DNA from 3 places in the Geobacillus sp. CX412 genome. Region 3 is predicted to be linked to each of the others. Evidence: riboswitches for the same ligand, from Rfam matches in the RefSeq annotation. Region 3 holds a riboswitch; each other region holds the start of a gene.
What was found. Region 3 has a riboswitch for S-adenosylmethionine ahead of NXM86_RS13860 (methionine biosynthesis PLP-dependent protein). Riboswitches for the same ligand answer to the same signal wherever they lie in the genome.
Positions count from the first base shown of each region.

Region 1: it holds a riboswitch for S-adenosylmethionine, as region 3 does, so the genes downstream of both, metK (methionine adenosyltransferase) here and NXM86_RS13860 (methionine biosynthesis PLP-dependent protein) in region 3, are expected to answer to the same signal.
Region 2: it holds a riboswitch for S-adenosylmethionine, as region 3 does, so the genes downstream of both, NXM86_RS02260 (methionine ABC transporter ATP-binding protein) here and NXM86_RS13860 (methionine biosynthesis PLP-dependent protein) in region 3, are expected to answer to the same signal.

Region 1 covers NZ_CP103461.1:562,364-573,102, forward strand. Annotated here, with positions in the region: gene NXM86_RS02940 (ABC transporter substrate-binding protein) at 1-9, opposite strand, end outside; partial or broken gene NXM86_RS02945 (alpha/beta hydrolase family protein) at 114-900, shown strand; gene NXM86_RS02950 (DUF2584 domain-containing protein) at 930-1,172, shown strand; gene pckA (phosphoenolpyruvate carboxykinase (ATP)) at 1,203-2,789, opposite strand; SAM riboswitch class I at 2,975-3,089, shown strand; gene metK (methionine adenosyltransferase) at 3,270-4,481, shown strand; gene asnB (asparagine synthase (glutamine-hydrolyzing)) at 4,684-6,582, shown strand; gene NXM86_RS02970 (gamma carbonic anhydrase) at 6,758-7,276, opposite strand; gene NXM86_RS02975 (alpha/beta hydrolase) at 7,367-8,158, shown strand; gene tbcS (tetraprenyl-beta-curcumene synthase) at 8,188-9,288, shown strand; gene mnmM (tRNA 5-(aminomethyl)-2-thiouridylate-methyltransferase MnmM) at 9,302-9,874, opposite strand; gene mnmL (tRNA modification radical SAM protein MnmL/YtqA) at 9,871-10,739, opposite strand, start outside.
Region 2 covers NZ_CP103461.1:454,743-465,481, forward strand. Annotated here, with positions in the region: gene NXM86_RS02255 (O-acetylhomoserine aminocarboxypropyltransferase/cysteine synthase family protein) at 1-1,174, shown strand, start outside; SAM riboswitch class I at 1,305-1,413, shown strand; gene NXM86_RS02260 (methionine ABC transporter ATP-binding protein) at 1,509-2,537, shown strand; gene NXM86_RS02265 (methionine ABC transporter permease) at 2,527-3,195, shown strand; gene NXM86_RS02270 (MetQ/NlpA family ABC transporter substrate-binding protein) at 3,212-4,051, shown strand; gene sufC (Fe-S cluster assembly ATPase SufC) at 4,256-5,035, shown strand; gene sufD (Fe-S cluster assembly protein SufD) at 5,058-6,371, shown strand; gene NXM86_RS02285 (cysteine desulfurase) at 6,368-7,588, shown strand; gene sufU (Fe-S cluster assembly sulfur transfer protein SufU) at 7,578-8,015, shown strand; gene sufB (Fe-S cluster assembly protein SufB) at 8,047-9,444, shown strand; gene NXM86_RS02300 (DUF72 domain-containing protein) at 9,787-10,635, shown strand; gene NXM86_RS02305 (sulfite exporter TauE/SafE family protein) at 10,653-10,739, shown strand, end outside.
Region 3 covers NZ_CP103461.1:2,655,581-2,665,139, forward strand. Annotated here, with positions in the region: gene metC (cystathionine beta-lyase) at 69-1,253, opposite strand; partial or broken gene NXM86_RS13860 (methionine biosynthesis PLP-dependent protein) at 1,258-2,360, opposite strand; SAM riboswitch class I at 2,437-2,550, opposite strand; gene NXM86_RS13865 (GTNG_0744 family esterase) at 2,801-3,508, shown strand; gene NXM86_RS13870 (YjcG family protein) at 3,557-4,093, shown strand; gene NXM86_RS13875 (GNAT family N-acetyltransferase) at 4,095-4,526, shown strand; gene spoVIF (sporulation-specific transcription regulator SpoVIF) at 4,964-5,221, opposite strand; gene NXM86_RS13885 (YjcZ family sporulation protein) at 5,341-5,490, opposite strand; gene NXM86_RS13890 (hypothetical protein) at 5,567-5,806, opposite strand; gene NXM86_RS13895 (thioredoxin family protein) at 5,939-6,259, shown strand; gene NXM86_RS13900 (hypothetical protein) at 6,408-6,569, opposite strand; gene NXM86_RS13905 (DUF421 domain-containing protein) at 6,586-7,446, opposite strand; gene NXM86_RS13910 (DUF1657 domain-containing protein) at 7,459-7,665, opposite strand; gene spoVAE (stage V sporulation protein AE) at 7,678-8,034, opposite strand; gene spoVAD (stage V sporulation protein AD) at 8,031-9,047, opposite strand; gene spoVAC (stage V sporulation protein AC) at 9,047-9,526, opposite strand; gene NXM86_RS13930 (YhcN/YlaJ family sporulation lipoprotein) at 9,538-9,559, opposite strand, start outside.

The DNA of each region.
Region 1 (10,739 bases), 1.3 Mb from region 3:
CTTTTTCATGCAGGGAACCTCCTTGGAAAGGTGAAATGAAACTTACTTCACCTTATCGTATGCGCAAGACAAAAATGTGTGAATGCCTAATGGAAAGGAAGAAATATATGGAGATGGACGGATATATCGTGGATCAATATAGATTTCCTTCCCCAACCCGCATGTGGATGTATTTCTCGTCACGTATTTATGTCAAGGGCTGAAAATTAAAGGTTTTTTGGCCCAGCCGAAAACACCTGGAATATACGATGGTTTTTTATACTTGCGCGGCGGAATTAAAAACGTCGGGCAAGTGCGCCTATCTCGCATTACACAGTTTGCTTCGTACGGATTTGTTGTCATGGCGCCATTTTATCGAGGAAATCAAGGGGGAGAAGGAAATGAAGATTTTGTGGGGGAAGATCGGTATGACGCCCTCGCAAGTTTCCGCCTTTTGCAGCAGCATCCCTGGGTGAATACAAAACGCATTCACGTATTTGGCTTTTCTCGCGGCGGAGCGATGGCGCTTCATACAGCGATTTTGGAGCCTGCGGTTTGTTCCATCGTCGTCTGGGGCGGAGTATCTGATATTGCATTGACATATTGGGAGCGAGAAGATTTGCGGAGAATGATGAAACGGGTAATAGGCGGAACGCCAACGAAATATCCAGAGCGCTACCGGTGGCGAACCCCATTGTATGAGATCGAAAAGATTCAAGCCCTGTGTTAATCATTCATGGAGAGAAAGATCGAAACGTTTCGATTGAACACGCGTATCGCCTTGAAAAAAGCCTAAAAGAGGCAAATAAACAAGTGACGGCATGGTATTTTCCAAACTTTACTCATTACTTTCCACCGAAAGATAACCGCGAAACAGTTCGTCGGTTAACGGAATGGATGAAACGACAACCAAATGTATGATACGATAAAAAGAAAAGGGGTGTGTTTCAATGGGCATGCCGCTGGAATTTCAAACACTCATTGTGACAAAAGGCAAGGAAAAGAGAGTGAAAGACAATCTATTTATTCTAGAAAAGGAAGGGTATCGTATTTATCCGATCGATATTCCGCTTGAAGTGAGAAGAACGTTGCAAAGCGAAGCGAGCGGCCAAGCAGTGGTAAAAAAGCTGGAACTTGCCAACAATCGGACGATTGTAACGTATGAGCTGATTTCGTTGCATTCGATAAATTAAAAAAGGAGGGAATGATTCCCTCCTTGGAAGTTATACGATTGGACCGCCCAGCGCTTCGATTTCCGGAGCGATATGTTTAAACTTTTGGAAGTTTTCCCGGAATTTTGTGGCAAGTTCTTTTGCTTTTTGTTCATATGCTTGCTTATCGGCCCATGTATTTTTTGGCTGCAGCACTTCATCTGGTACACCAGGAATATGAATCGGAATTTCTAAACCGAAAATAGGGTCCTTCACTGTTTCGACATTGTCGAGTTCTCCTTCGACAGCTGCTTGCACCATTGCACGGGTATAGGCAAGCTTTATGCGGCTGCCGACTCCGTATTCTCCACCTGTCCATCCTGTGTTAACGAGGAACACTCGCACGTTATGTTCAACGATTTTTTTACCGAGCATTTCCGCATATTGCACAGCTGGAAGCGGTAAAAACGGAGCTCCAAAGCAAGTAGAGAATGTCGCTTGCGGAGAAGTGATGCCGCGTTCTGTACCCGCCAGCTTGCTCGTATAGCCGCTTAAGAAATGATACATCGCTTGTTCGCGCGTTAGCTTGCTAATCGGCGGCAATACTCCGAATGCGTCTGCCGTTAAGAAAATAATCGTCGACGGATGACCAGCGATGCTCGGATCAACGATATTGCTAATCGCTTGAATAGGGTAAGCAGCGCGGGTATTTTCCGTTAACGTAGCGTCATCATAATTAGGCAGTCTTGTATGCTCATCGATAATAACGTTTTCGAGCACCGCACCGAATCCGATCGCATCAAAAATTTGCGGTTCTTTTTCCCGTGATAAATTGATGCATTTTGCATAGCAACCGCCTTCGATATTAAAGATGCCGCGGTTGGACCAGCCGTGTTCGTCATCACCAATAAGACGGCGGTTTGGATCGGCGGAAAGCGTCGTTTTTCCCGTGCCGGATAGACCAAAGAATAATGCGACATCCCCTTCTTTACCGACGTTTGCCGAACAATGCATCGATAAAATTCCTTGTTCTGGGAGCAGATAATTCATCACAGTGAAAATCGATTTTTTCATTTCGCCAGCATATTCTGTGCCACCGATTAACACGATCCGCCGTTCAAAAGAAATAATGATAAATGTTTCCGATCTTGTTCCATCAACGGCAGGATCTGCTTTAAAGTTTGGTGCGCAAATAACGGTGAATTCCGCTTTGTGTGTTTGCAGTTCTTCCGCTGTTGGGCGAATAAATAGTTGATGTGCAAATAAATTTTGCCACGCAAATTCATTAATGACTTGGATAGGTAAGCGGTATTTGGGATCAGCGCCGGCAAATCCTTTAAAAACAAATATTTCATCTTTTTTCATTAAATAGTCAATTACCTTATTGTATAAGTTTTCGAAAACTTCTTCAGAAATCGGCTGGTTCGTCGTCCCCCAATCGATTTTTGATTTCGTCGAAGCTTCTTCTACAATGTATTTATCTTTTGGAGAGCGACCTGTATATTTTCCTGTCGTTACCGCAACTGCTCCGGTAGCTGTCAACCGACCTTCATTTCGTTGCAACACTTTTTCTACAAGCTGTGCTACCGATAAATTATGAAACACATTTGGCTGTTGTAATAATGTGGTAAGTTTACTTGTCATATTAGCGACTCCCATGTACAAAACCTTCCTTTTTATTGAAATGGTCTCCTTAAAATAGTATAACACATTTTTATTATTAGTCCATACTATTTGTGACAATTTCTTTTCTTTTATTTTTCTCATTTTTGTTCATAAAAAAATTGTCTAATTTTGTTGACTTTCTTTATTTAATTACGATATGATAACTCATTGAACGGATACTCTTATCCCGAGCCGGTGGAGGGACAGGCCCGATGAAACCCAGCAACCGTCACAACTGGAAATGTGTGAAATGGTGCTAACCTGTGGCAAGGCAACGTCCTTGAGCGATAAGAGTGAAAGGAGCAATATGATTGCAATGACCTTTCCTCAAAATTACAGGAAAGGTTTTTTTATATGTCTATGTGTCAAGATATATAAAAGCTATAATAAAAGGGAATGAGTACCGTATCATCTGCAGTTTGCAAGAATACAATATTTAGACGTTCGATTATGAAAAGAGGAGGAAACTGACGAATGTCAAAAAAAAGACGTTTATTTACTTCGGAATCTGTAACGGAAGGTCATCCTGACAAAATTTGTGACCAAATTTCCGATGCCATTTTAGATGCCATTTTAGAGAAGGATCCGAATGCTCGCGTCGCATGCGAAACGAGCGTTACAACAGGGCTTGTGCTCGTAAGTGGAGAAATTACGACATCAACATATGTAGATATCCCGAAAATCGTCCGCGATACGGTTCGCGAAATTGGCTATACTCGTGCGAAATATGGTTTTGATGCCGATACTTGTGCTGTATTGACATCGATTGACGAACAGTCTCCAGATATCGCAATGGGAGTCGATAAGGCGTTAGAAGCCCGCGAAGGTCAGATGACTGACGAGGAAATTGAAGCGATCGGTGCTGGAGACCAAGGGTTAATGTTTGGATTTGCTTGCAATGAAACGAAAGAATTAATGCCGCTTCCGATTTCGTTAGCGCATCGTTTGGCACGCCGTTTGTCAGAAGTGCGGAAAGAAGCCATTTTGCCATATTTGCGTCCAGATGGTAAAACACAAGTAACAGTAGAATACGATGAAAATGGAAAACCAGTGCGTATCGATACGATCGTTGTATCAGCGCAACATCATCCGGAAATTACACAAGAACAAATTGAGCGCGATATTAAAGAACATGTCATTAAGCCGATTGTACCAGCAGAACTGATCGATGAAAACACAAAATATTTTATTAACCCGACAGGCCGTTTCGTCATCGGCGGACCTCAAGGCGATGCTGGCTTAACAGGACGGAAAATTATCGTTGACACATATGGCGGTTATGCTCGCCATGGCGGCGGTGCGTTTTCTGGTAAAGATCCGACAAAAGTAGACCGCTCCGCAGCCTATGCAGCGCGTTATGTAGCGAAAAACATTGTTGCTTCAGGACTTGCGGATAAATGTGAAGTGCAGTTGGCATATGCGATCGGTGTTGCAAGACCAGTTTCCATTTCCATTGATACATTCGGGACCGGAAAAGTATCCGAAGATATTTTAATTGAAGTGGTGCGCAACAATTTTGATCTTCGTCCTGCTGGCATTATTAAAATGTTAGATTTGCGCCGCCCAATTTATAAACAAACAGCGGCTTATGGCCATTTCGGACGCACGGACATCGATCTTCCATGGGAGCGCACTGATAAAGCGGAAACATTGAAAGAGCAAGCTCTTGCGTTAGCAAAGCAATAACAAACAGAAAAGGGAGTTACGTTATGTAGCTCTCTTTTTTTGGCAAAATCAAGGGCAAACGCAACGAAAAAGCATCTGCTTCGACTGCTCTGCAGAAAAGATTGGCAACAATTTGTTTCAAAAGAGTAAACGAAATGCTATATTCCTATTATGTATGGTATAACCAATAGGGTAAATATAAAAGGAACAGGTGAAACAAAACATGTGTGGGTTTATCGGATGCGTTCATGATGAGCCGAAAATGCCAGACGAACAATGGCAGAAAACGTTCGAAGAGATGAATGATATGATTACACATCGTGGTCCGGACGATCATGGATACTATTTTGATGAATATGTCCATTTCGGGTTCCGCCGCTTAAGCATCATTGATTTAGAAGCAGGTCATCAGCCGCTTTCTTACGAAAATGAGCGGTATTGGATTATTTTTAATGGCGAAATTTACAATTACCTTGAGCTGCGGGATGAATTAGTGGAAAAAGGATATGAATTTGCAACCAACTCGGATACGGAAGTCATTATCGCTCTTTACAGCGCTGAAAAAGAAAAAGCGGTAGAAAAGCTTCGCGGCATGTTTGCGTTTGTCATTTGGGATAAAGAAGAAAAAACGATTTTTGCCGCGCGCGACCCATTCGGCATTAAGCCGTTTTTCTACTTAGAAGAAGCGGGTCGTACGTTTTTTGCATCGGAAAAGAAAAGCATTTTGCATGCAATGGAAAACGACGTTCTTGATTATAATGCACTGCAGCACTATTTAACATTCCAATATGTGCCTGAGCCAATGACCATGTCCGTTGGGATTAAAAAATTGGAGCCGGGCCACTATATCAAAAAGAAAGTCGGTGAAAAATTAACGGTACACCGCTATTGGAAAGCGCGGTTCCAGCCTGTATGGAAATCGGAAGACGAATTTGTGAAAGAAATTCGCAATGTTTTATTCGATTCTGTACGCGTACATATGCGCAGTGATGTGCCGGTTGGTTCATTTTTATCGGGCGGAATCGATTCTTCGCTGATTGCTTCGATTGCGAAGCAGTTTCATCCGAACATCAAAACTTTTTCGGTTGGTTTTGAATGGGAAGGGTTTAGCGAAATTACTGTTGCGGAAGAAACAGCGGAAAAATTAGGTGTCGAAAACATTAGCTACGTCATTTCACCAGAAGAGTACATGGAAGAATTGCCGAAAATTATGTGGCATATGGATGATCCGCTTGCCGATCCAGCAGCTGTTCCGCTTTATTTCGTCGCCCGTGAAGCGAGAAAGCATGTAACGGTTGTTCTTTCTGGAGAGGGAGCAGATGAGTTATTTGGAGGGTACAATATTTATTGCGAACCACAGTCATTAAAAGTGTTTGAACGGATCCCTAACCCGGTAAAATCCGCATTGCGCGTCATTGCCCATATGCTTCCAGAAGGTGTCAAAGGAAAAAGCTTTATCGAACGCGGATTAACTCCGATGGAAGAACGTTACATTGGAAATGCGAAAATGTATAGTGAAGAAGAAAAGCAAGGTTTGTTGAAATCTTACAAACATGGGTTGGAATATACGAAGATTACTCGTCCGTTTTATGAAGAGACAACCCATTATCCACCGATGAATCGGATGCAATATATTGATATTCACACATGGTTGCGCGGAGATATTTTGTTAAAGGCCGACAAAATGACGATGGCCCATTCGTTGGAATTGCGCGTCCCATTTTTAGACAAGGCCGTCTTTGAAGTGGCGGCAAAAATTCCGCCGGAAATGAAAACGGCTAATAATACGACGAAATACATTTTGCGCAAAGCGGCAGAAGGCATTGTTCCCGATCATGTTCTTCACCGCAAAAAGCTTGGCTTCCCAGTGCCGATTCGCCATTGGCTTAAAAATGAAATGCATGATTGGGCAAAAACAATCATCAAGGAAAGTGAAACCGATCATTTATTCCATAAAGATGTGTTATATCGCTTGTTAGAAGAGCATTGTGCCAATAAAGCGGATCATAGCCGCAAAATTTGGACGGTGCTAGTATTTATGATTTGGCATCAAGTCTATATTGAAAAAAAGTATGATTTTTTTCACCTATATAAAAAAGACAGGCATTCCCAGCTTATCTAATCAAGCTGATAGGGTGATGCCTGTCTTCCTATTTGCCTCCCAACATCTTAAAAAATCGACTTTGGATGCTTTTTTATTTCATCAGTCAGCGGACCGGTGAAATAAATATCATCTTGGTCATATCCCATAATAACAACGACGTAATGTTAACCGGTCTGCTCGGCGTTTCCTATTATCATTTATCTTGCTGCAGCGATTTATAATATTGCCCTTTCTCCACATACTCGCGGCGAATTCGCTCCATCTCGCGGACATCTTCGTCAGTTAATTCACGAATGACTTTAGCGGGACGGCCAAATGCGAGCGTGTGCGGCGGAATTTTTTTTCCTTGTGGGACAAGGCTTCCGGCACCGATAAACGCTCCTTCGCCAATTTCCGCACCATCGAGAATAATCGAGCCCATGCCGATTAAAGCGTTTTTTCGGATGATGGCGCTATGTAAAATGACTTGATGGCCGACGGTTACACCATCTTCAATGATAAGCGGATTGTTTGGACTTTGATGTAAAATTGAGTTATCTTGGATATTGACGCGATTGCCGATAATCGTTGGAGCGACATCTCCGCGAATAACAGTATTAAACCAAATGCTTGTTTCTTCCCCGATAACCACATCACCGGTAATGGTGACATAATCGGCAATGAAGGCAGATTCAGCGATCTTTGGAGACTTTCCTTTGTACGGATAAATCATACGCTTCTTTCCTTTCATTTTATAAAATGGTTCAGTATTATTTATTATTGTACAGATAGTGGCACGATTCGTAAACGGAGGAGATTGACGATGTGGAAATGGGAGGCAAATGAAGGAAAAGGAACGGTTGTGATTGTCCACGGAGCCGCGGAGCACCACGGGCGCTATCAATGGTTGATCGAGCAGTGGGTGAAAAGCGGTTATCATGTTGTAGCAGGAGATTTGCCTGGACAAGGGCGGACAACGAGAAGAAAACGTGGACATATCCAATCGTTTGATGAATATATTAATGAGGTGGCCGATTGGATCACGGAAGCCAAACAATTTCATGTACCGGTATTCCTTCTTGGACATAGCATGGGAGGGCTTGTTGTTATCCGTACATTGCAAGAAAAACGCCCTTCTGTACAAGGGGTTATTTTATCTTCGCCATGTTTAGGACTTGTATCGTACCCATCGAAAGGGCTTGATATGTTATCAAGAGTATTAAATTATATCGCGCCATCCCTTTTGATCGAGTCAGGATTGTCTGTCGAACTGGCAACAAGAAATAAAGAAGTACATGAGACGGATAAACATGATGAGCTTTATGTGACGAAAGTATCTGTCCGCTGGTATCGTGAATTAGTAAAGGCGATGGAATTGGCTTCTCGCCGTATTCAGAAATTCCCTGATATCCCATTGCTGCTCATGCAAGGCGGGGACGATAAAATTGTCGATAAAACAGCTGTAAAAGAATGGTTTGACCGTTTGCCGATATCGGAAAAAATGTATAAAGAATGGAACAAATTATATCATGAAATTTTTAATGAACCGGAGCGGGAAGATGTTTTCTTATATGCAAAATCGTTTTTAGATACACAATGCCGACTATATCGCTAGACAATGTAAACATATCTGAGGTGAGCCTGTTGAAAATCCCGACACATCCGATCACTCTTATGAAAAAAGTCTATCGCGATGTCTTTCCGGTAGTGCATCGCGAATTAGCCTATTGGAAACAAAGAGCACAAAATATTCCAGACCCGGAACTTCGAAAACAAGCGTTGGCAAGTATTGAAACAAAAACGTTTCACTGTGAAGGAGGCTCCATTTTATCGTTATTAGCAGGGAAGGAAATGGAAGAGTGTATTCGTTTTATTGTCGCTTATCAAACGATCAGCGATTATCTTGATAATTTATGTGATCGAAGCACTTCATTAGATCCGCTTGATTTTCGAGCCCTTCATGAATCGATGCCTGACGCGTTATCGATTGATGCCGAAGTTTCGAATTATTACCGCCATCGTCAAGAACAAGATGACGGTGGCTATTTGCATGACCTTGTACGAACATGTCAAAGTGTTTTAAAGAAAGTGACACATTACGATAAAATTGTTCCGTTTTTGCATGAATTAGCTGGATATTATTGTGATTTACAAGTACATAAACATGTGCATGTAGACGAGCGAGTACCGCGTCTTGAGAAATGGTTTAAACAATATAAAGATCAGCTTCCACCAATGGAATGGTATGAGTTTTCTGCTTGTTCCGGTTCTACGCTGGGCATTTTTTGCTTAGTTGCCTATGCGTTTACAGAAACATTTCATGAGGAAATGGCAAAACAAATACGCAACGGTTATTTTCCTTATATTCAAGGGCTGCATATTTTGCTTGATTATTTTATTGATCAAGAAGAAGATCGTTTAGGAGGAGATTTAAATTTTTGTTTTTATTATCCCGATCAGTCCGTTTTGTTAGAGCGGCTTTGCCATTTTATCGAAGAGGCGGACCGCCATGTGAATCAATTGCCGCATGGGGAGTTTCATCGCCTCATTCATCGAGGACTTCTTGGTTTATATTTATCGGATGAAAAAGTAAAGAAACAAAAAGAACTCCGCCGCCTTGCGAAAAAGCTTATTCGTTTAGGCGGAATCAATTCTTGGTTTTTCTACTGGAACGGGAGAGCGTATCGTCTGTGGCAAAACAAGCTTTTATCATCTTCCAAACAAAAGAGGCTGTCTCTTTCCTAAAGGGACAGCCTTTTTATCGTTTTTCGATGGCAATAATAAAAGGAGGATTGTTTTTTTGATTGATGAATTCATATTTTAATACGTGAGCGCTCTTTTGATCCATTGACTTTACATAATGAAGAAGCGCATCCCGTTCGATGGCGCCTTCCGGATGGCCATGATAAACAACGAGAACGATGATCCCTTCTTTCGCCATAATTTGCATCAATTGCTCAATGGCGCGGATCGTTGAATCAGGTTTTGTTACGATTCGCTTATTACCGCCAGGCAAGTAGCCGAGATTAAACATTGCTCCGGTGATGCGGCCATGATAAATAGAGGGAATTTTTTCGATCAGTTGATCGTGGCTTGCTTGAAATAACGTTACTCGGTTTAACATATTGTGTTCTTGAAGGCGGGCCGATGTTTTCGCAATCGCCTCTTTTTGAATGTCAAACCCAAATACGTGTCCAGATTCTCCAACGCGCTGGGCTAAATAAAGCGTGTCATGCCCGTTTCCGACCGTGGCGTCGACGGCGATATCTCCTTCATTCACCGCAAGATCCATCAATGTTCGGGTAAAAGGAAGGATTTTGGCCAATTTCATTGTTTCATCACTTCTTTTTTGTAATATTTCCCTTGATAGCTGTCGCGGCGTTCAAGTTCCGCATCAATTGCATTTAATACTTCCCATTTATTTACACTCCACATTGGACCGATCATTAAGTCGATTGGACCGTCCCCTGTAATTCGGTGCACAATCATTTCTGGAGGTAAAATTTCTAACTGATCACAGACAAGGTTCACGTATTCTTCAAATGACAAAAATTTGACTAGCCCTTTTTCATATTGCTTTACCATCGGTGTTCCTTTTAACAAATGAAGCAAGTGAATTTTAATCCCTTGAATGTCCATGCTTGCCACTGTTTTTGCTGTTTCCATCATCATATCATAATCTTCAAGCGGAAGCCCGTTAATAATATGAGCACAAACGCGAATGCCATGTTTGCGAAGTTTTTCAACTCCTTTTACAAAGCATTCAAAATCATGTGCACGGTTAATAAGCATGGCTGTCTGTTCATGAACGGTTTGCAAGCCCAGTTCGACCCATAAATAAGTGCGCTCGTTCAATTCGGCCAAATATTCGACCACATCATCAGGGAGACAATCCGGGCGAGTCGCAATGGACAATCCTACAACTCCGTCTAAGTTAAGGACGGTTTCGTATTTTTCCCGCAATACATCTACGGGAGCGTGTGTATTCGTAAAAGCTTGGAAATAAGCTAAATATTTCCCATCCTTCCACTTTTTATGCATTTTTTCCTTAATGTTATTAAATTGAGTCACAAGGTCATCAGCACGATTGCCCGCGAAGTCGCCAGAACCTGCCGCGCTGCAAAACGTACATCCGCCATAAGCGACTGTCCCATCGCGATTCGGACAATCAAAACCGCCATCAAGAGCGACTTTAA
Region 2 (10,739 bases), 1.2 Mb from region 3:
CCTTTTTGGTCTAAAAGAAGAAGGATATATTTATACACGCATCCACAATCCGACGGTTACCGTATTGGAAGAAAGGGTGGCACAGCTGGAAGGTGGAGTGGGCAGTCTTGCTCTCGCTAGCGGAATGGCCGCCATTACACTGGCCATTTTGAATATCGCCGGAGCTGGGGATGAAATTGTATCGGCATCTACGTTATATGGCGGTACATATAATTTGTTCGTCAATACATTGCCGAAATACGGAATTAAAACCCACTTTGTCGATCCGTCTAATCCGGAAAATTTCCGAGCAGCGATTACACCAAAAACGAAAGCAATTTTCGCCGAAACGATTGGCAACCCTAGTTTGCACATATTAGATATTGAGGCGGTGGCGCAAATCGCTCGTGAAGCGGGAATTCCGCTCATTATCGACAACACATTCGCCACTCCTTATTTGTGCAGACCAATTGAACATGGGGCGAATATCGTGATCCATTCCGCCACAAAATGGCTTGTTGGGAATGGGACGACCTTAGGCGGCATCATTGTTGATGGTGGTAATTTTGACTGGAATTCGCCAAAGTTTCCAGGATTTATTACTCCTGATCCAAGCTATCACAACCTTGTGTATGCTGAGGCGTTTGGACCTGCTGCATACATTGTCAAAGCTCGCGTGCAGCTGCTTCGCGATTTAGGTCCAGCGATTAGCCCATTTAATGCCTTTCAAATTCAGCTTGGTCTTGAAACATTGCATGTACGTATGAAAGAACATATTGCGAATACAAGAAAAATCGTCGAGTATTTAGATCGTCATCCAGCAATAGAGTGGGTGCTTTATCCAGAACATGACAGTCATCCAGCAAAAGAACTAGCGAAAAAATATTTGCCAAAAGGAGCGGGTTCCATCGTTGTATTTGGCGTAAAAGGCGGCAGAGAGGCAGGAGCGAAATTGATCAACAGTGTAAAATTATGGTCGCATGTTGCCAACGTTGGCGATGCGAAAAGTTTAATTATCCATCCTGCAAGCACCACACATCAACAGCTAAACGAAGAAGAACTAAAATCATCTGGAGTGACAGAAGATTTAGTTCGTCTATCTGTCGGCATCGAAAATATCGATGACTTAATCGAAGATTTAGAACAGGCAATTGCGGCTGCTACCGGAATTACATCTGATGTTTCCGTCTCATAATCACAAGAAATGATAATCATGCCATTTTCCATAATGACCATAACATTTCCATTGACACTATTCGACATATAGTGATAAAATCACATTCGTAATTATTGAGAGATTTTAATTGAATAAAGTGTTTTTTGTGCTCTTATCAAGAGAGGTGGAGGGATGTGCCCAATGAAGCCCGGCAACCGTCAGCGTACTCGCTGAAATGGTGCCAATTCACACAAAGCGTCTGCTTTGAGAGATAAGAGACAGAACGGTAATCATTGCCTTTCTGTTCTCTTGAGCAGAAAGGCTTTCTTTTTGCGGCGAGCCGTCTTTTACATGAGGGAAGGTGGAAATGTGCATGATTACATTAGAAAACGTGACAAAAATATATGAAGCGGCCAATGGATCTGTAACAGCAGTGGATAATGTCTCTTTGCAAATTAAAGAAGGCGAAATTTTCGGAATCATCGGATATAGCGGGGCGGGAAAAAGTTCGTTAATCCGTCTCCTTAACGGATTGGAAAAACCGACCAAAGGGAAAGTCATTGTCGCTGGACGGGATATTGCTAATATTAAAGGAAAGGAATTGCGAAAGGCCCGTCAGGAAATCGGAATGATTTTTCAGCATTTTAATTTATTATGGTCAAGAACGGTTCGCGAAAACATTGCGTTTCCATTAGAAATTGCCGGTGTACCGAAAGAACAGCGGAAAAAACGAGTAGACGAGTTGATTCAGCTTGTAGGTTTGCAAGGAAGAGAAAACGCCTATCCGTCACAGCTTAGCGGCGGGCAAAAGCAGCGCGTCGGCATCGCGCGCGCTTTGGCGAACAATCCAAAAGTGTTATTGTGCGATGAGGCGACATCCGCGCTAGACCCGCAGACAACCGATTCCATTTTGGAACTTTTGGTGGATATTAATAAGCGTTTAGGATTGACAATTGTATTAATTACCCATGAAATGCACGTGATTCGTAAAATTTGCAACCGCGTCGCAGTGATGGAAAACGGAAAAATTGTCGAACAAGGCGAAGTGCTGCAAGTGTTCCGGCGGCCAAAACAAGAGATTACGAAACGGTTTGTACAGCAGGTCATCGAACCGGAGGAAACGAAAGAAACGATTGCGCATTTACTCGATAAATATCCAAAAGGAACGGTTTTTCAATTGACGTTTGTTGGAGAGGTTACGGAACAGCCGCTGATTGCTAACGTTGTTCGCCAATTTCAAGTTGATGCGAATATTCTTCAAGGAAAAATTTCGCAAACCCACCAAGGCGCTTACGGTGTGCTGTTTGTTCATATGGATGGAGAGAAAGAGGAAGTGGCCCGCGCGATCGATTATATTCGAAAGCAGCAAGTGGCGGTGGAGGTGATTACGGATGCTCGCTAACCTCTTACCAAATGTAGAGTGGGATATGATTTGGGCAGCGACCGTTGAAACGCTTTATATGACAGGAATTTCTGTCGTTGCAACATTTATATTAGGAACGATTCTTGGACTGCTTTTATTTTTAACGTCAAAGGGCAACTTATGGGAAAACCGCCTGGCGAATATGATCATCGCCGCTATCGTTAACATTTTTCGTTCCATCCCATTTATCATATTAATTATTTTGTTAATCCCGTTTACAAAATTCGTTGTCGGAACGATTCTTGGCGCAAATGCGGCATTGCCAGCACTCATTATTGGAGCGGCGCCATTTTACGCGAGAATGGTGGAAATTGCGCTTCGCGAAATTGATAAAGGTGTCATCGAAGCGGCCAAAGCGATGGGAGCGACAACGGCCACGATTATTTGGAAAGTGCTTCTCCCAGAGTCATTGCCTGCTCTTGTATCTGGAATTACCGTCACTGCAATTGCTTTAGTTGGATATACAGCGATGGCAGGGGTCGTTGGCGCCGGCGGCCTTGGCAACTTAGCGTATCTTGAAGGATTTCAGCGCAGCCATAATGATGTGACGTTTGTCGCCACCGTTCTAGTTTTGGTGATTGTCTTTGTCATTCAGTTTATCGGTGACTTTGTCACTTCCAAAATAGATAAACGATAAAAGGGGGAAGATCAATATGAAAAAATGGATTAGTGCATTATTTGCCGTCGTTCTTGTGTTGGCTTTGGCAGCATGTGGAGGCAATAACAACGCTGATGGTGGCAAAAAAGAAGGGAAATTAACAAAATTAGTGGTTGGAGCTTCCAATGTTCCACATGCGGAAATTTTAGAAAAAGCACAACCGATTTTAAAAGAAAAAGGCATTGACTTAAAAATTGTTAAATTCCAAGATTATGTTTTACCAAACAAAGCGTTAGCAGATAAAGAAATTGATGCCAATTATTTCCAACATATTCCGTATTTAGAAGCACAGAAAAAAGAACACGGATATGACTTTGTCAACGCTGGCGGCATTCATATTGAGCCAATCGGTCTTTACTCGAAAAAATATAAAAGCCTCGAAGAATTGCCAGACGGTGCGACGATCATCATGAGCAACTCGGTTGCAGACCATGGTCGCATTTTATCGATGCTGCAAGAAAAAGGGTTAATTAAATTAAAAGAAGGTATCGATAAAACAAAAGCTACGGTCAAAGACATTGTGGAAAATCCAAAACATTTAAAATTTGAAGCAGATGTGGAAGCAGGATTGCTGCCACAAATTTATAAAAACGGCGAAGGCGATGCTGTGCTCATCAACGCCAACTATGCGCTTGACGCGGGATTAGATCCTGCGAAGGATCCAATTGCTGTTGAGTCGCCGAAAGATAACCCATATGTCAATATTATCGCTGTACGCAAAGGCGATGAAAACCGCAAAGAAATTAAAACGCTTGTCGAAGTGTTACAGTCGAAAGAAATTCAAGACTTTATTAAAGAAAAATATAAAGGTGCTGTCATTCCAGCAGCGCAATAAAATAACGGAAGCGGTCCGCTTCCGTTATTTTTATAAAACAATCTTGATCAAAATATTTTTCACTATGAACATAGTGATATTCTCTTCAAAAGGTTGCTAATACTTTTCATTTGTTATAAGATTGTAATGAGAATAAAATGAGAATGGAAAGACAAGCAAGTCAATGATATACACAATTTTTAGTGAAAATTGGAGGTATTCTTCATGGCAGTGTTAACAATTAAAGATCTTCACGTATCCGTTGAAGGAAAAGAAATTTTAAAAGGTGTGAATTTAGAAGTAAAAGGCGGAGAAATTCACGCGATTATGGGTCCGAACGGAACGGGAAAATCAACGTTATCGTCGGCGATTATGGGACATCCAAAATATGAAGTAACAAAAGGAAGCATTACATTAGACGGGCAAAACGTGTTGGAGATGGAAGTGGATGAACGTGCACGCGCCGGTTTATTTTTGGCGATGCAATATCCAAGCGAAATTAGCGGCATAACGAATGCGGATTTTCTTCGTGCCGCCATTAACGCTCGTCTTGGCGAAGGAAATGAAATTTCTTTAATGAAATTTATCCGCAAACTTGACGAAAAAATGGAATTTCTCGAAATGAATCCAGATATGGCGCATCGCTATCTAAATGAAGGATTCTCCGGCGGAGAGAAAAAACGCAACGAAATTCTTCAATTAATGATGCTTGAACCGAAAATCGCGATTTTGGACGAGATCGACTCCGGTCTTGATATTGATGCATTAAAAATTGTTTCAAAAGGAATTAATGAAATGCGCAGCAGCGAATTCGGCTGTTTGATCATTACGCACTATCAGCGTTTACTAAACTACATCACACCGGATTATGTGCATGTCATGATGCAAGGGCGTATCGTAAAATCCGGTGGTCCGGAGTTGGCACAACGTCTTGAAGCGGAAGGATACGATTGGATTAAAAAAGAACTTGGCATTGAAGATGAAACGGTTGAGCAAGAAGCGTAAGCGTTAGGAGGAGTATTATATTATGACGACAGGAACAAAAATACCATTCGACCAACAATATGTGCGCTCATTTTCCAGCGGACGCGGCGAACCGGACTGGCTTTTACAGCTTCGCTTACAAGCTCTTGCTAAAGCAGAAGAGTTGCCGCTGCCAAAGCCGGATAAAACAAAAATTGACAAATGGAATTTCACACAATTTGCTAATCATGTAGTGGAAAGCGCGCCGTTTGCTTCATTAGATGAATTGCCTGAAGCAGTAAAGGCGCTTATTGAAGCAGGAGAGGGAACGAAAAACTTATATGTCCAACGCGATCATACACCAGCATATTTATCTCTATCGGATGAGTTGAAAGCAAAAGGCGTCATTTTCACTGATATTTTCACAGCAGCACGTGAGCATGGGGATTTGTTGCAAAAATATTTGATGAAAGATGGCGTGAAAATTGACGAGCATCGTTTAACGGCGTTGCATGCTGCGCTACTTAACGGCGGTGTGTTCGTATATGTGCCGAAAAATGTTGTAGTGGATGTTCCGCTTCAAGCTGTTTATATTCAAGAAAATGATGATATCGCATTATTTAATCATGTCATCGTTGTAGCGGAAGATAATAGCCGGGTTGTTTATGTGGAAAACTATATTTCCGTAAAAGAAACTAGCAAAGCAGTTGTCAATATTGTCGCCGAAGTGTTTGCCAACACGAATGCCCGTGTGTTTTTTGCTGCGGTGGATAACTTGGCAAAAGGTATTACAACCTATGTAAACCGCCGCGGTATCGCTGCCCGTGATGGCCGCATTGAGTGGGCGCTCGGTTTAATGAACAATGGAGATACAGTTTCTGAAAACATTACCCGCTTAATAGGTGACGGTTCTTTCGGCGATACGAAAACGGTCGTTGTCGGTCGAGGAGAGCAAGTACAAAACTTTACGACAAGCGTTGTTCATTATGGTAAACATACGGAAGGCTACATTTTAAAACACGGTGTTGTGAGAGACAGCGCGACTTCGATTTTTAATGGAATTGGAAAAATTGAACATGGTGCTTCCAAATCGAACGCGCAGCAAGAATCGCGTGTTCTAATGCTAAGCGAAAAAGCGCGTGGAGATGCGAACCCTATTTTATTAATTGACGAAGACGATGTAATGGCAGGACATGCTGCATCGGTCGGCCGCGTTGATCCTACGCAGCTATATTATTTAATGAGCCGCGGTATTCCGAAACATGAGGCAGAACGTCTTATCATTCATGGATTTTTAGCTCCTGTTGTAGAGGCTATTCCGATTGAAAGTGTGAAAAAACAACTTATTGAAGTAATCGAAAGGAAAGTGCAGTCATGAATACGAAAGAGGTTCGGCAGCTGTTTCCGATTTTGGACCAAGAAGTAAACGGGAAGCCGCTTATATATCTTGACAACGCTGCGACATCACAGAAACCTCTTCCCGTCATTGAAGCGATTGATCACTATTATCGCCAGTACAATTCAAATGTCCATCGCGGCGTGCATACGCTTGGTACGAAAGCGACGGACGCATATGAAGGAGCACGTGAAAAGGTACGACGGTTTATTAATGCGAAGTCCACACAAGAAATCATTTTTACAAGAGGAACGACAACGGCGTTAAATATGGTTGCAGCGAGCTATGGCCGCGCTAATTTACAAGAAGGCGATGAAATTGTCATCACGTACATGGAGCACCATAGCAATATTATTCCATGGCAGCAAGTCGCTAAACATACGGGAGCCACATTAAAGTATATTCCGCTTCAGCCAGATGGAACGATCGACCTAAAAGATGTAGAAGCGACGGTCACATCCAATACAAAAATTGTCGCTATTGTACATGTTTCCAACGTTTTAGGAACGATTAACCCAGTAAAAGAAATTGCAAAAATCGCCCACAAACATGGCGCTGTCATCGTAGTGGACGCCGCGCAGAGCGCTCCTCATATGAAAATCGATGTTCAAGATCTAGATTGTGATTTTTTGGCGTTTTCTGGGCATAAAATGTGCGGTCCGACAGGAATTGGCGTATTATATGGTAAAAGGGAATTATTAGAGAAGATGGAACCGGTAGAGTTTGGCGGCGAAATGATTGATTTCGTCGGCCTGTACGAATCGACATGGAAAGAGCTTCCGTGGAAATTCGAGGGCGGTACTCCAATTATTGCGGGAGCCATCGGTTTAGGAGCGGCAATCGACTTCCTTGAAGAAATCGGATTAGATAATATCGCTGCACATGAGCAGGAACTTGCCCAGTACGCTTTAGAACAGTTGTCCGCGATAGAAGGGATCACGATTTATGGTCCAAAACATCGCGGAGGATTAGTGACGTTTAACATAGAAGGAGTTCATCCGCATGATGTGGCAACCGTCCTTGACGCGGAAGGGATCGCCGTCCGCGCCGGTCACCATTGCGCCCAACCGTTAATGAAATGGTTAAACGTAACAGCTACAGCGCGTGCAAGTTTTTACCTCTATAATACAAAGGAAGAAATCGATCAACTCGTAGTCGCATTACAGAAAACAAAGGAGTATTTTGGTCATGTCTTCTAATAATCCTTTAGATCAGCTTTATCGACAAGTGATTATGGATCATTATAAAAATCCAAGAAATCGTGGTGTTTTAGAGGAAAACAGTGTAGATATTGATATGAATAATCCGACTTGTGGTGACCGTATTCATCTAACGATGAAAGTCGAAGACGGGAAAATTGTGGATGTGAAGTTTGAGGGAGAAGGCTGCTCCATTTCGATGTCATCAGCCTCGATGATGACGCAGGCGATCAAAGGAAAAACGGTGGAAGAAGCGTTGAAGCTAGCCAATATATTTTCCGATATGATGCAGGGGAAAGAACATGATGACTCTGTTGATTTAGGTGATATTGTGGCACTTCAAGGCGTTTCGAAGTTTCCGGCCCGTATTAAATGTGCGACATTGGCATGGAAAGCAATGGAAAAAGGGTTACACCAGCGTCATTAATGGCAAGAAGAAAAAAGGAGGGTGAAACCGCATGGCGAAAAAAGCGCCAGAAATCGGCGAATATAAGTATGGTTTCGTCGATAAAGACGTATCGGTATTCCGCGCAAAACGCGGGTTGACACGGGAAGTGGTCGAAGAAATTTCCCGCATGAAAAATGAGCCGCAATGGATGCTTGAATTCCGTTTAAAAGCGTTAGATATTTTCTACAGCAAACCAATGCCACAATGGGGTGGCGATTTATCGAGTTTAGATTTTGATGAAATTACGTACTACGTAAAACCGACGGAAAAATCGGGCCGTTCTTGGGATGAAGTACCGGAAGAAATTAAAGCGACATTTGATAAGCTCGGAATTCCTGAGGCGGAACAAAAATATTTAGCAGGAGTATCGGCACAGTACGAATCAGAAGTTGTTTACCATAATATGAAAGAAGATTTGGAGAAACTTGGTGTTATCTTTAAAGATACGGATTCTGCGTTGAAAGAAAACGAAGACCTTTTCCGTGAGTATTTTGCAAAAGTTGTGCCGCCTACGGACAATAAATTTGCTGCGTTAAACTCGGCGGTGTGGTCGGGCGGTTCGTTCATCTATGTGCCAAAAGGCGTGAAAGTAGAAACGCCGTTGCAGGCATATTTCCGCATTAACTCGGAAAACATGGGACAATTTGAACGCACGTTAATTATTGTTGATGAAGGGGCGCACGTTCATTACGTAGAAGGATGTACCGCGCCAATTTATACAACTGCTTCGCTTCATAGTGCCGTTGTTGAAATTATCGTCAAAAAAGATGCGTACTGCCGTTATACGACCATTCAAAACTGGTCGAACAACGTGTTTAACCTTGTAACGAAACGCGCGGTTTGTGAAGAAAACGCAACGATGGAATGGATCGACGGAAACATTGGTTCCAAATTAACGATGAAATATCCAGCAGTTGTTTTAAAAGGAGAAGGTGCACGCGGCTTGACATTATCGATTGCGCTTGCCGGAAAAGGACAGCATCAAGACGCTGGTGCAAAAATGATTCATCTTGCGCCAAACACATCATCGACCATCGTATCGAAGTCGATTTCTAAACAAGGCGGAAAAGTGACTTATCGCGGTATCGTTCACTTTGGCCGCAAAGCGTCAGGATCGCGTTCGAATATTGAATGCGATACGCTCATTATGGATAACCAATCTTCATCCGATACGATCCCGTATAATGAAATTTTAAATGACAACATTTCGCTCGAGCATGAAGCGAAAGTGTCAAAAGTATCCGAGGAGCAATTGTTCTATCTGATGAGCCGCGGTATCTCTGAACAAGAAGCGACAGAAATGATTGTCATGGGCTTTATCGAGCCATTTACAAGAGAGCTTCCAATGGAATATGCGGTGGAAATGAACCGGCTTATCAAATTCGAGATGGAAGGCTCGATCGGTTGATCGTTTTTTAAAAACCATCCATTTGCCTATGGTGAATGGATGGTTTTCACATTTTTGGTTGTACATACCTCTATTGTTCTCAAATTTTTTGCCATTGTGATATAGTTAAAATAAATGTAAGTGTTAAAGCAAAAAATAATCGGTCTTGACAATAAGCTTATGATGAAAATATGTTATATTATCCTGTTATTTCATTCTTATGAAAGGAGGGGAAATCATTGCTTGTGACCAGAGTGGAACAGCATTACATCAAACGAATGCATCCATTGTGGCAAATGTGCGATGAGTTATGTTTGAATAAATTAAACATTATTCATAGCCTGATGAAGCTAGGTGATACGTATGATTTATATCGGATTAACAGGTTGGGGAGATCACGATAGCTTATATCCTCCTGGTCTTGCAGCGAAAGATAAGCTGCAAGAATACGCCGCACATTTTCCCACTGTAGAAGTGGATTCGTATTTTTATGCGATTCAGCCGCGCCAAAATGTCGAGAAATGGATTCATGAAACACCGAATTCGTTCCGCTTTGTCGTGAAAGCGTACCAAGGAATGACGGGACATGAGCGGGGCCCGATTCCGTATTCGAGCAAGGAAGAGATGTTTGCTGCTTTTTTAGACTCGATTGAGCCGTTTATCCAGTCAGGAAAGCTAGCGATGGTGTTGTTTCAATTTCCGCCATGGTTTGATTGCCGCCGTGAGCATGTAATGTATTTGCGTTGGTGTAAGGCGCAAATGAAAGAAGTTCCGGTAGCGCTTGAGTTTCGCCATCGTTCATGGTTTTCCCCCCGCTTTTATGCGAAAACATTACAGTTTATGACAGAAGAAGGATGGATTCATAGCATTTGCGATGAGCCGCAAGCTGGGGAAGGTTCCATTCCGACCGTGTTATATCCTACAAATGCAGAAAAAACGCTCATTCGTTTGCATGGGCGTAATGTATATGGGTGGAATAAAGCGACAAGCGGAGAAAATTGGCGGGCCGTAAGATATTTATATCGGTATCGGGAAGACGAATTGCGCGAATGGGTGGCGCATATTAAAACATTAAAAACGAAGACAAAGGATATTTACGTATTGTTTAACAACAATTCCGGCGGGGATGCTGCGGATAATGCGAAGCAATTGATCCGTTTGCTTGGCATTGAATATACGGATTTAGCGCCGCGCCAGCTTGATTTATTTTAGTTATTGGAGATGAGAATATGGAGTATGTGCTGCTAGTCATTGTCGGCTTTTTAGCGGGAACGATTGGAAGTTTAGTCGGTTTAGGCGGCGGAGTGATCATCGTG
Region 3 (9,559 bases):
TATTTCGTTTAATGAATAAACGAAAAGGTATGCGCGAGGCAGCTTCTTTTGGCGCATACCTTTTTATTTTATCGTGCTGAAACAGTGGATGATGATGTTTCTTTGACATATGACAGTGCTTGCTCGAAATCGGCAATTAGATCGTCAGCGGCTTCAAGGCCAACACTAAGACGCAGCAAGCCGTCCGTGATGCCGCGCCGCTCCCGTTCTTCTTTCGGCATCGCCGCATGCGACATTTTGGCAGGATACGATAAAATCGATTCGACTGCTCCTAAGCTGACGGCAAATACAGGGATGCGAACATGCTTTACAAACGTCCGGACCGCTTCTTCATCGGCAAGGCGGAACGATAATACCGCGCCAAAGCCTGATGCTTGGTAGCGCTGAATCGCATGGCCCGGATGATACGTAAGCCCTGGATAATACACTTCTTCCACTTTTGGATGGTTTGCTAAATAACGGGCGATGGCAAGCGCGGATTGCGACGATTGTTCGAGGCGGACGTGCAGCGTCTTTAATCCGCGCAACACAAGCCATGCGTCTTGGACGCCGAGCACCGCTCCGAAAGAGTTTTGCAATTTGTACAGCTGTTTGGCAAGTTCCTCGTCTTTGACAACGGCAAGCCCGGCAACAACGTCGCTATGCCCCGATAAAAATTTCGTCGCGCTATGAAGGACGACATCGACACCAAGATCGAGCGGACGCTGCAGAGCGGGAGTCATAAACGTATTATCTAAAAACGTTAAACAGCCATTTGCCTTTGCAAGCTTCACAATCCCGCGAATATCGGTCACTTTTAAAAGCGGATTCGATGGGGTTTCAACGTAAATGACTTTTGTATTCGGGCGAATATGGGAAGCTACTTCATGCAAATCGGTCATATCAACGAACGTATATTCAATACCAAAGCGGCTCAATACCTCGGTAATCATTCGGTACGTACCGCCGTAAACGTCTTCCGTCACAAGCACATGATCGCCTTTGGACAAGAGGAGAAAAGCGGTGGAAATCGCCGCCATTCCGGATGAGAAGGCGAAACCGCGCACCCCGCCTTCTAACGCCGCAATCGTCTCTTCCAACGCTTCGCGCGTCGGATTGCCTGAGCGGCTATAATCATATTTGCCGAATGTATCAAAATCAAATTGATGGAACGTGGAAGCGTGCTGAATCGGCACACTGACCGCTCCCGTTTGAGGATCCATTTTCCATTTATTATGGAGCAGTTTCGTTTGAAAAGATATGTGTTGTTCCATCTCCCTACACCTCTTTCATACTTTTTAACGCTTTCGATAAGTCAGAAATTAAATCTTCGACATGCTCGATGCCGACAGAGAAACGAAGCAGCCGGTTACAGACACCGTTGGCGATGCGGATTTCTTCTGGAATATCGGCATGGGTTTGCGTTGCTGGATACGTAATAAAACTTTCGACTCCTCCTAAACTTTCGGCGAATGTAATTAATCGTAAACTTTGCAAAAAGCGGTTGACCCATTTTTCTTCGCGCAAACGAAACGATAACATGCCGCCTCTTCCCGGGTATAATACATCAGTAATATCTTCATGCGCCGCTAAAAATTCACTGATTCGCTTCGCGTTTTCTTCGTGCTGCCGCATCCGAAGCGCCAGCGTCTTCATGCCGCGAATAAGCAGCCATGAATCAAACGGTGAAAGCACAGCGCCAATTGCGTTCTGATATTCCGCAAGCCGCTTGCAAAGTTCCTCCCCCTTCGCAACGACGAGACCTGCCAACACATCGTTATGGCCGCCTAAATATTTTGTCGCACTATGGATGACGATATCGGCTCCTTGCTCGATCGGACGCTGAAAAACTGGTGTGTAAAACGTGTTGTCGACAATGAGAAGCAGTCCATGTTTTTTCGCAAATTTTGCCACTTCAGTAATGTCCGTTTCCTGCATTAACGGGTTCGTCGGTGTTTCTAAAAAATCGCTTTTGTTTTTTCAGTGATGTAGTTCTCTACTAATCGTATGTCGCGAAAATCTACATAATGAAAAGACAAGCCGTATTTTCGCCAGCCGCGTTCAAATAAACGATATGTACCTCCATATAAATCGGAGGAAACGAGAAATTCATCCCCGCTTTCAAATAACGCAAGAACCGTCTGAATGGCCGCCATGCCCGAGCTGAACGCGTAGCCTTGGTCTCCTCCTTCTAGCTTTGCGATCGCTTCCTCGACGATTTTCCGAGTCGGATTGCCGGTACGAATGTAGTCAAATCCGGTAGACTTCCCGATTCCTTCATGACGGTACGCGGTCGAAAAATAGACGGGCGGATTGACCGTTCCTGTGACCGTGTCACTGCGGTTTCCGATTTGCGCCAATAACGTTTCCATTTTCTCCATCTGTATCTCTCCCTCTTCTATAAAATAAAAAAAGTCTTCTAAGAAGAAGACTTTTCCATACGTCGATCAGTGCTTCTTCTTATCTGCCGAATTGAAAAAATTCAATTCGCTGGATTTAGCACCTGGCCAAACGTTTGGCTGGTTGCTGAAGCTTCATAGGGCCAGTTCCCTCCACTTCTCTTGATAAGAATGCATCCTTCACTATTCATTTTTTCTGATTACTAAAAAATGTACCTCATTTATCGTAAGTTTGCAAGAAATTTTTTAAATTTTTCAAATTGACACGTTGTTTTTATACGTTGGAAAAACTCCGGCGCTTTTTTATGTAAATATTCATCATAATCTGCTGTGTTTGTTAACATGTTTTTACAAAAATATGGTACAATAACAGGTGAATCTGTTTTTGTTGGAGGATCCATCATGGCATTACAAAAGGGACAATGCATGATTACACTATTTATAGCGATGAGATGGATGAGGAAATAACGCTGCTTGCCTATTTGCCAAGTTCGTTTTCCCTGCTTCATAAGTATTCTCTTCTTATCGCTCAGGATGGGAAAGATTATTTTATGTACGGGAAAATAAAAAGCGTTATTGAACAACTGATGGAAAACGGCGAGATTGACCGCACCATTGTCATCGGAATTCCATATCGCGATGTTAAGGACCGCTATGAGAAATATCATCCAAACGGAAAGAAAAACAGCCGTTATTTGCGTTTTTTAGCACATGAGCTCGTTCCGTTTTTAGATCAAACGTTTCCTACGTACCAAATCGGAAAAGGACGCGCGCTCATCGGCGATTCCCTTGGCGGCACTGTATCACTAATGGCAGGATTATTGTATCCGCATACATTTGGAAAAATTGCGATGCAGTCGCCATATATCGATGAAGGAATCATCGAACAAATTTTACAATTTACAGAACCATCATTATTGCAAATTTACCATTCGGTGGGCACAAACGAAACAGCAGTGAAAACGACGGACGGAAATGTGCGCGATTTTATCACTCCAAATCGAAAGGCGCGTGAAGCGTTTATTCAAAAAGGATTTTTGTATGAATACAACGAATTTGATGGCGGTCATGCATGGACATATTGGCAGCCTGATGTTCCGCGTGCAATCGCGCATATCCTTTCTTTGTAAACACTACTATGCTCTTCGGAATTTTGTTATAATTAAGTACTACTTATCATAAGGAGGGGTTTTTATGAATATGGTATTGCTTTATTTCCTTCGAAGCGAATACAAGATTTTGCCAATTCCTATAGAAAGCGTTACGACAGCCATTACGCCCTCATTCCGCCGCATTTAACCTTAAAAGAGCCTTTCGAAGCTGACGACCAGAAAATTAAAGAAATTGTGAAGGAACTGCGCAAAATCGCCGCTGAAACAGATGTCATTCCGTTAAAAGTAACAAAGTTTAGCTCATTTTATCCAACAAGCAATGTTATTTATTTAAAAGTGGAACCGAACGAAACACTCGAGCGTCTCCATGAGCGGCTTCACAGCGGAATCCTTGCTGATAAGTCAGAATACGTATTTGTCCCTCATATTACCATCGGCCGTGATTTGCCAAACGCTGAATATGCTGATGTATACGGACAATTACGGATGCAAAAAGTTCATTTTGAAGAAACGGTTGACCGCTTCCACCTTCTATACCAACTGGAAAACGGCTCATGGACAGTATATGAAACATTTCTTGTTGGAGGAAAGGAACAAGAGTAATATGAACGTAGCAATCGGAACAAAAAATGATACATCTTTATACAACGATGCCTTGCTTGTTCGACGAATCGTATTTATCGAAGAGCAGCATGTTCCGGAAGAAGAAGAAATTGATGAATTTGAGCAAGAAGCGATGCATTTTGTTTTGTACGATGGGGAAAAACCGATTGGTGCCGGCAGGTTTCGCACGATCGATAACGGTCTAGGCAAGATCGAACGAATTTGCGTTTTGCCGCAATATCGCGGCAGTGGGGCAGGAAAGCTGATTATGGAAGCGATTGAGCAGTTTGCAAAAAAACAAGGTGTCCCAAAAGTAAAACTGAACGCGCAAACACATGCGGAGCCATTTTATCAAAAACTTGGATATCAAACCGTTTCCGATGTGTTTATGGATGCTGGAATCCCTCATGTAACGATGGTAAAATCGCTTTAAGACCGTATCAAACGATGGTACGGTCTCTGCTCATTTTCTGCAATCCATAAAGAATAGTTGCGTACACTGTTGTTACATAAGCGGTTATGCTGTACGTATAACAGCCAAGAGAAAATACAATTTCATTTCCAATTCATACATAAGCCGTTCGTGACTTAGTCAATCATTTTCACGCCATATCATATTTTGCTGCACTAGTTTCTTTATATCTTCTGTATATTGTCCATGCCCTACAACAGCACGCTTCATTCGGAATGAAAGCAATCATTGTAACGTCTATTCCTTTGCGCATATTTTATTTCCTTTGTTTACTATTTATATTATAGATTTTCAAGACCGTCTTTTTGTAATTGATTCGCTTTAGTTGCCAATATTCATTTTTTCCTAAGGAATATAAAGAACAAAAGGGAGCTTCGATTCCGAAGACTCCCTTTTGCTTACTTTTTGTTATTCAACATGTTAGCAATCGTACTAAAATCAAGCTGTTTTCCGTTTTGAATGATCGTTTTGACGATTTGGTCTTCTAGCTCTTTTGGCACTTTCCGATTGGCGATTTGCGCGACGCGTTTGATGACGTGACGCACTGTTTTTTCGTCTTTAAAATTGGCATTTTGCAAAGAATTGGCTAATTCGAATACGTCTTTCATATTTACACCTGTTTTCTTTTCGATATTTTTAAAAAACTGATTATCCATTTACCAAATCCTCCTTTTCCTCTTATATCGTATGAATTGAAAACCAATAAGTGCATACATCAGAAAGAAAAAGTACGAGCTGCCCGTCGAATAGAACAGCCCGCACCCATTACATGACATTAGTATACAAACGCAGCACCGACAATAATTAACAAAATGAACAACACAACAATCAACACAAAGCTACTGCCATGGCCGAAACCGCCATAGCCAAAGCCTCCATAGCCGAAGCCTCCGTATCCTCCGAAACCGCAGCATCCAAAGCCCATAATGGTGCACCTCCTTACGCTTTGTTACTTTATCGTATTCATCATGCTTGCAACTGGTATAGGCGTATATGGAAATCTATTCCCCAAATATCCGAAACAGCTTCGAAAACTGGTTTTCTTTTTTCGAAAACCACTTGTTCATATAATCCAAGTTTCCTTGGACGCCTTTTAAAAATTGATTATTTAGCTTCTCGATTTCCTGTATTTTTTTATCGAAGTCTCTTCCCCACTGTTCAAACAACTTAATAAACTGCTCATGTCCCTCTTTTTTAGAATTCGCCCACGTTTCCAGCGCTTTTTCCAACTCGCGGCTCATCCTATCCCCTCCTTCCTTACCATTTGTTTATGCAATTTAGGGGACAATGTGCCAAAGCATATAAATTCTTTTTTTCCACAAAAATGTGATAAAGTATAAGCGGACACTACTTCATTCAAGGGGGAAATTCTATTGAAAGAGCTCCAAACGACAGAACAATTCCAAGAGGTCATTTCGGGGGAAAAACCGGTAATTGTAAAGTTTTATACAACATGGTGCCCAGATTGCACAAGAATGAACATGTTTATCGATGATATCGTTAACGAATATTCGCAATACGATTGGTTCGAAATTAATCGCGACGATTTTCCAGAGCTTGCTGAAAAGTACCAAGTGATGGGCATTCCAAGTTTGCTCGTCTTCCGAAATGGGGAAAAAATTGCTCATCTCCATAGCGCCAATGCGAAAACACCAGAAGAAGTAAAAGAATTCTTGCAGTCATTAACCGTATAAATTTTTGCAAGCAAAAAAGCCGCTTGTCGGGTGAATATTCCCTAGCGGCTTTTTCCTACTTTGCATTTTGCGCTTTTGTTCAAAGAACAGAAACGCTTTTTAATTGCCGATGGCCGTCTTAGAAAAATTTTGCTTTCCAATACGTCTGTTAATACTCAATATCTTCATAATCTTTCGGCTGATGGGTGACATTGTTTTCGTTGTACATAAATTCAATCGATATTTCTTCATCGGTGGTGCTTGCACGGCTGTTTTTCTTTAATTCCAGTTTAATTTCTTCGTCTGTCGTCCGAATACGTTTTTTTTCCATTTAGTATATGCCTCCTTTAGTTTCGTAAAAATGGCTCCACTTTTTGCAATAGTTTCTGCATTTTTTCAGCGTTTGTCTTATATAGTTCTTTTGCTTCCTTTGACTCTGTTTGCAAAGCGAATAATTCAAAGTCTGCCTGCACTTTTTTGATCGCTGCTAGCAGCAGCTTTTTCTCTTGCGGCTCAGGAATTTGGATTTTATCGTCATACAAATCGAGCGTCAGCTGACCGTAAGAGTCTACTTGGCCTAAAAACACATTCTCGATCGCCACCCCTTGTTTATCCAATTCCTGTTTTAGCCAGCCGCGGTTCAGCCCCATCGTCGCAAGCGGCTCATCTAAAATCATGCCGTCCATAATTACTGTTTGCGGCTCCTTTTCTGACGGAGGGTTTGGAAATACGTCCCCAACGGTTAACGGCTGTTTTTCCCGTTTCAATAACACGTTTAACTCGCCGTTCGGCTCAAGCACCGCAAATTCCACATCTGCCACACGAAACACATCTTTTTTGCGAAGCTGCTCGAGCAATTCATCGACGGTATATTTTTCCCGTTTTAAATTATCTTCTAACACTTTGCCGTTTTTAATAAAGACCGTCGAATTGCCTTCAACGAAGTTGCGGAATTTTTTATTTCGCAGTGAAAGACGGGAAGTAGCTACCGGGAATAACGCCCAAATTAAAATACTTGTAATTCCTTCCTCCAGACTAATACTTAAATCCATTGACATTGTTCCCGCAATGTCGCCAATGGTAATGCCGACGATATACTCAAAAAACGAAAGTTTTGCTAATTGTTTTTTTCCTAATATCCGTGTAATGATAAACAACCCAATTATAATAAAAACCGAACGAATTGCTACTTCTAACCATACTGGCATCGATCATGCTCCTTACTTTCCATGATATTGAGGCTCCTCCAATTCCAGCTTGCCGATACGCTTTTTTATATCTGCAATAATTTCCTCTGTCATCATCATCGCCTCATGGAACGTTCTCTGCGCCTCTTCATCTTGTGAAATGAGAGCAAGCCCTTGCAGTCCGGCATGAATGCTCTTTAAGCTCGCTAGACTTTGTTTTACTTGCGAGGCAACGGTCATCGCTTTTCCTCCTTATCCTTTTGGTCGGAATAATAGTGCACCGATAAATCCAAATACAATTGCTGCCGAAATACCAGAACTTGTGACTTCAAACATTCCCGTCAGCACTCCAATAATGCCATGTCTGTCCGCCTCTTGAAGCGCCCCATGAACTAGCGAATTCCCAAAACTGGTAATCGGAATTGTTGCACCAGCGCCAGCAAAATCAATGAGCGGCTCATATAAACCGAAACCATCTAAAATGGCGCCAACGACAACCAGCGATGTCAACGTATGGGCAGGAGTCAGTTTGAACACATCCATCAAAATTTGTCCAATAACACAAATAAGCCCACCGACAACAAACGCCCAAAAAAACATCGACATCATGATTCATCACCTCCATACTCAATCGCCACCGCGTGAGCAATGCAAGGAATCGTTTCGTTTTGCTGGAACGAAAGCGGCGATAGAAGGGCGCCGGTTGCAACGACGAGAATTCTTTTCAGCTCTCCTCGTTTCATTCGGTTTAACAAATGCCCGTATACGACAGTGGCAGAACAACCAGCACCGCTCGCTCCCGCTAATACGGGCTGACCTTCTCGGTAAATAATCAATCCACAGTCTTGATAGCGATCTTCCTCTACATTCACTCCGTGTTGACGCAATAAATCGAACGATATTTCATGTCCGATCTTTCCTAAATCCCCGGTGACGATCAAGTCATAGTAAGAGGCATCAATTTGCATATCGCGCAAATGTGCTTCGATCGTATCTACTGCCGCAGGTGCCATCGCTCCACCCATATTGAACGGATCGCTCAATCCCATATCAATGACCCGGCCGATCGTCGCTGATGTAACACGCGGTCCATCGCCGTGAGAGCTGATAAGCGCTACACCTGCCCCGGTGACTGTCCATTGGGCGGTTGGCGGCTTTTGCCCACCGTATTCCGTTGGATAACGGAATTGCTTCTCTACCGCCGCATTATGACTTGACGCACCTGTCAATATATAGTCTGCCCCACCGTAATTCACAATAAAAGCACTTAACGCCAATCCTTCCATCGAAGTAGAGCAGGCGCCAAACACCCCTAAGTATGGAGCGCCAATCGTTCTTGCCGCAAAACTAGTCGGGGTCATCTGGTTAATAAGATCTCCGGCAATTAGAAACTGCACTTTCTCTTTTTCTATTCCCGCTTTTTCCATCGCTTTGAACATCGCTTCTTCCAGCAGCACTTTGTGCGCCTTTTCATACGATTCCTCACCGAGCCACAAATCTTCATGAAGCAGATCGAAATCGTCGGCGATGCGGCCGTTTGCTTCGAACGGCCCTCCAACAGCCGCCGTTGACAAAATAGTCGGTTTGTTTTCAAATACCCATGTCCGATGCCCTTTTAGCATTATAAACCACCCCATTTCGTTGCGATCGTTTTCACTAATGCAACGACAAAGGCGGAAAACGTACCAAATAAAATAACCGACCCTGCCAGCTTAAACATGTTCGAGCCGACCCCAAGCACAAATCCTTCCGTCCGATGCTCAATCGCTGCCGAAATAACGGCATTCCCAAAGCCTGTAACAGGAACAGCGCTGCCAGCCCCAGCAAATTGCGCAATCCGGTCATACACTCCAAGTCCGGTTAAAATCATCGAAATAAATACCATCGTTGCTACGGTCGGATTTCCCACCGTTTGCTCCGTAAAATCAAAAAAGTACATGTAAAGATACGATATCGCTTGCCCAATGGTACAAATTAGCCCGCCAATAAGGAAAGCGCGAACACAGTTTTTCAAGACAGGGCGTTTCGTTTCTCGTTCTTTCTCAAATAAATGATATTCTTGTTGTACGGGAGTAAGTTTTTTTCGTTTCTCGTTTGCCATGGTGCCACCCCTTACGTGAGCTCTTCGCTTAAT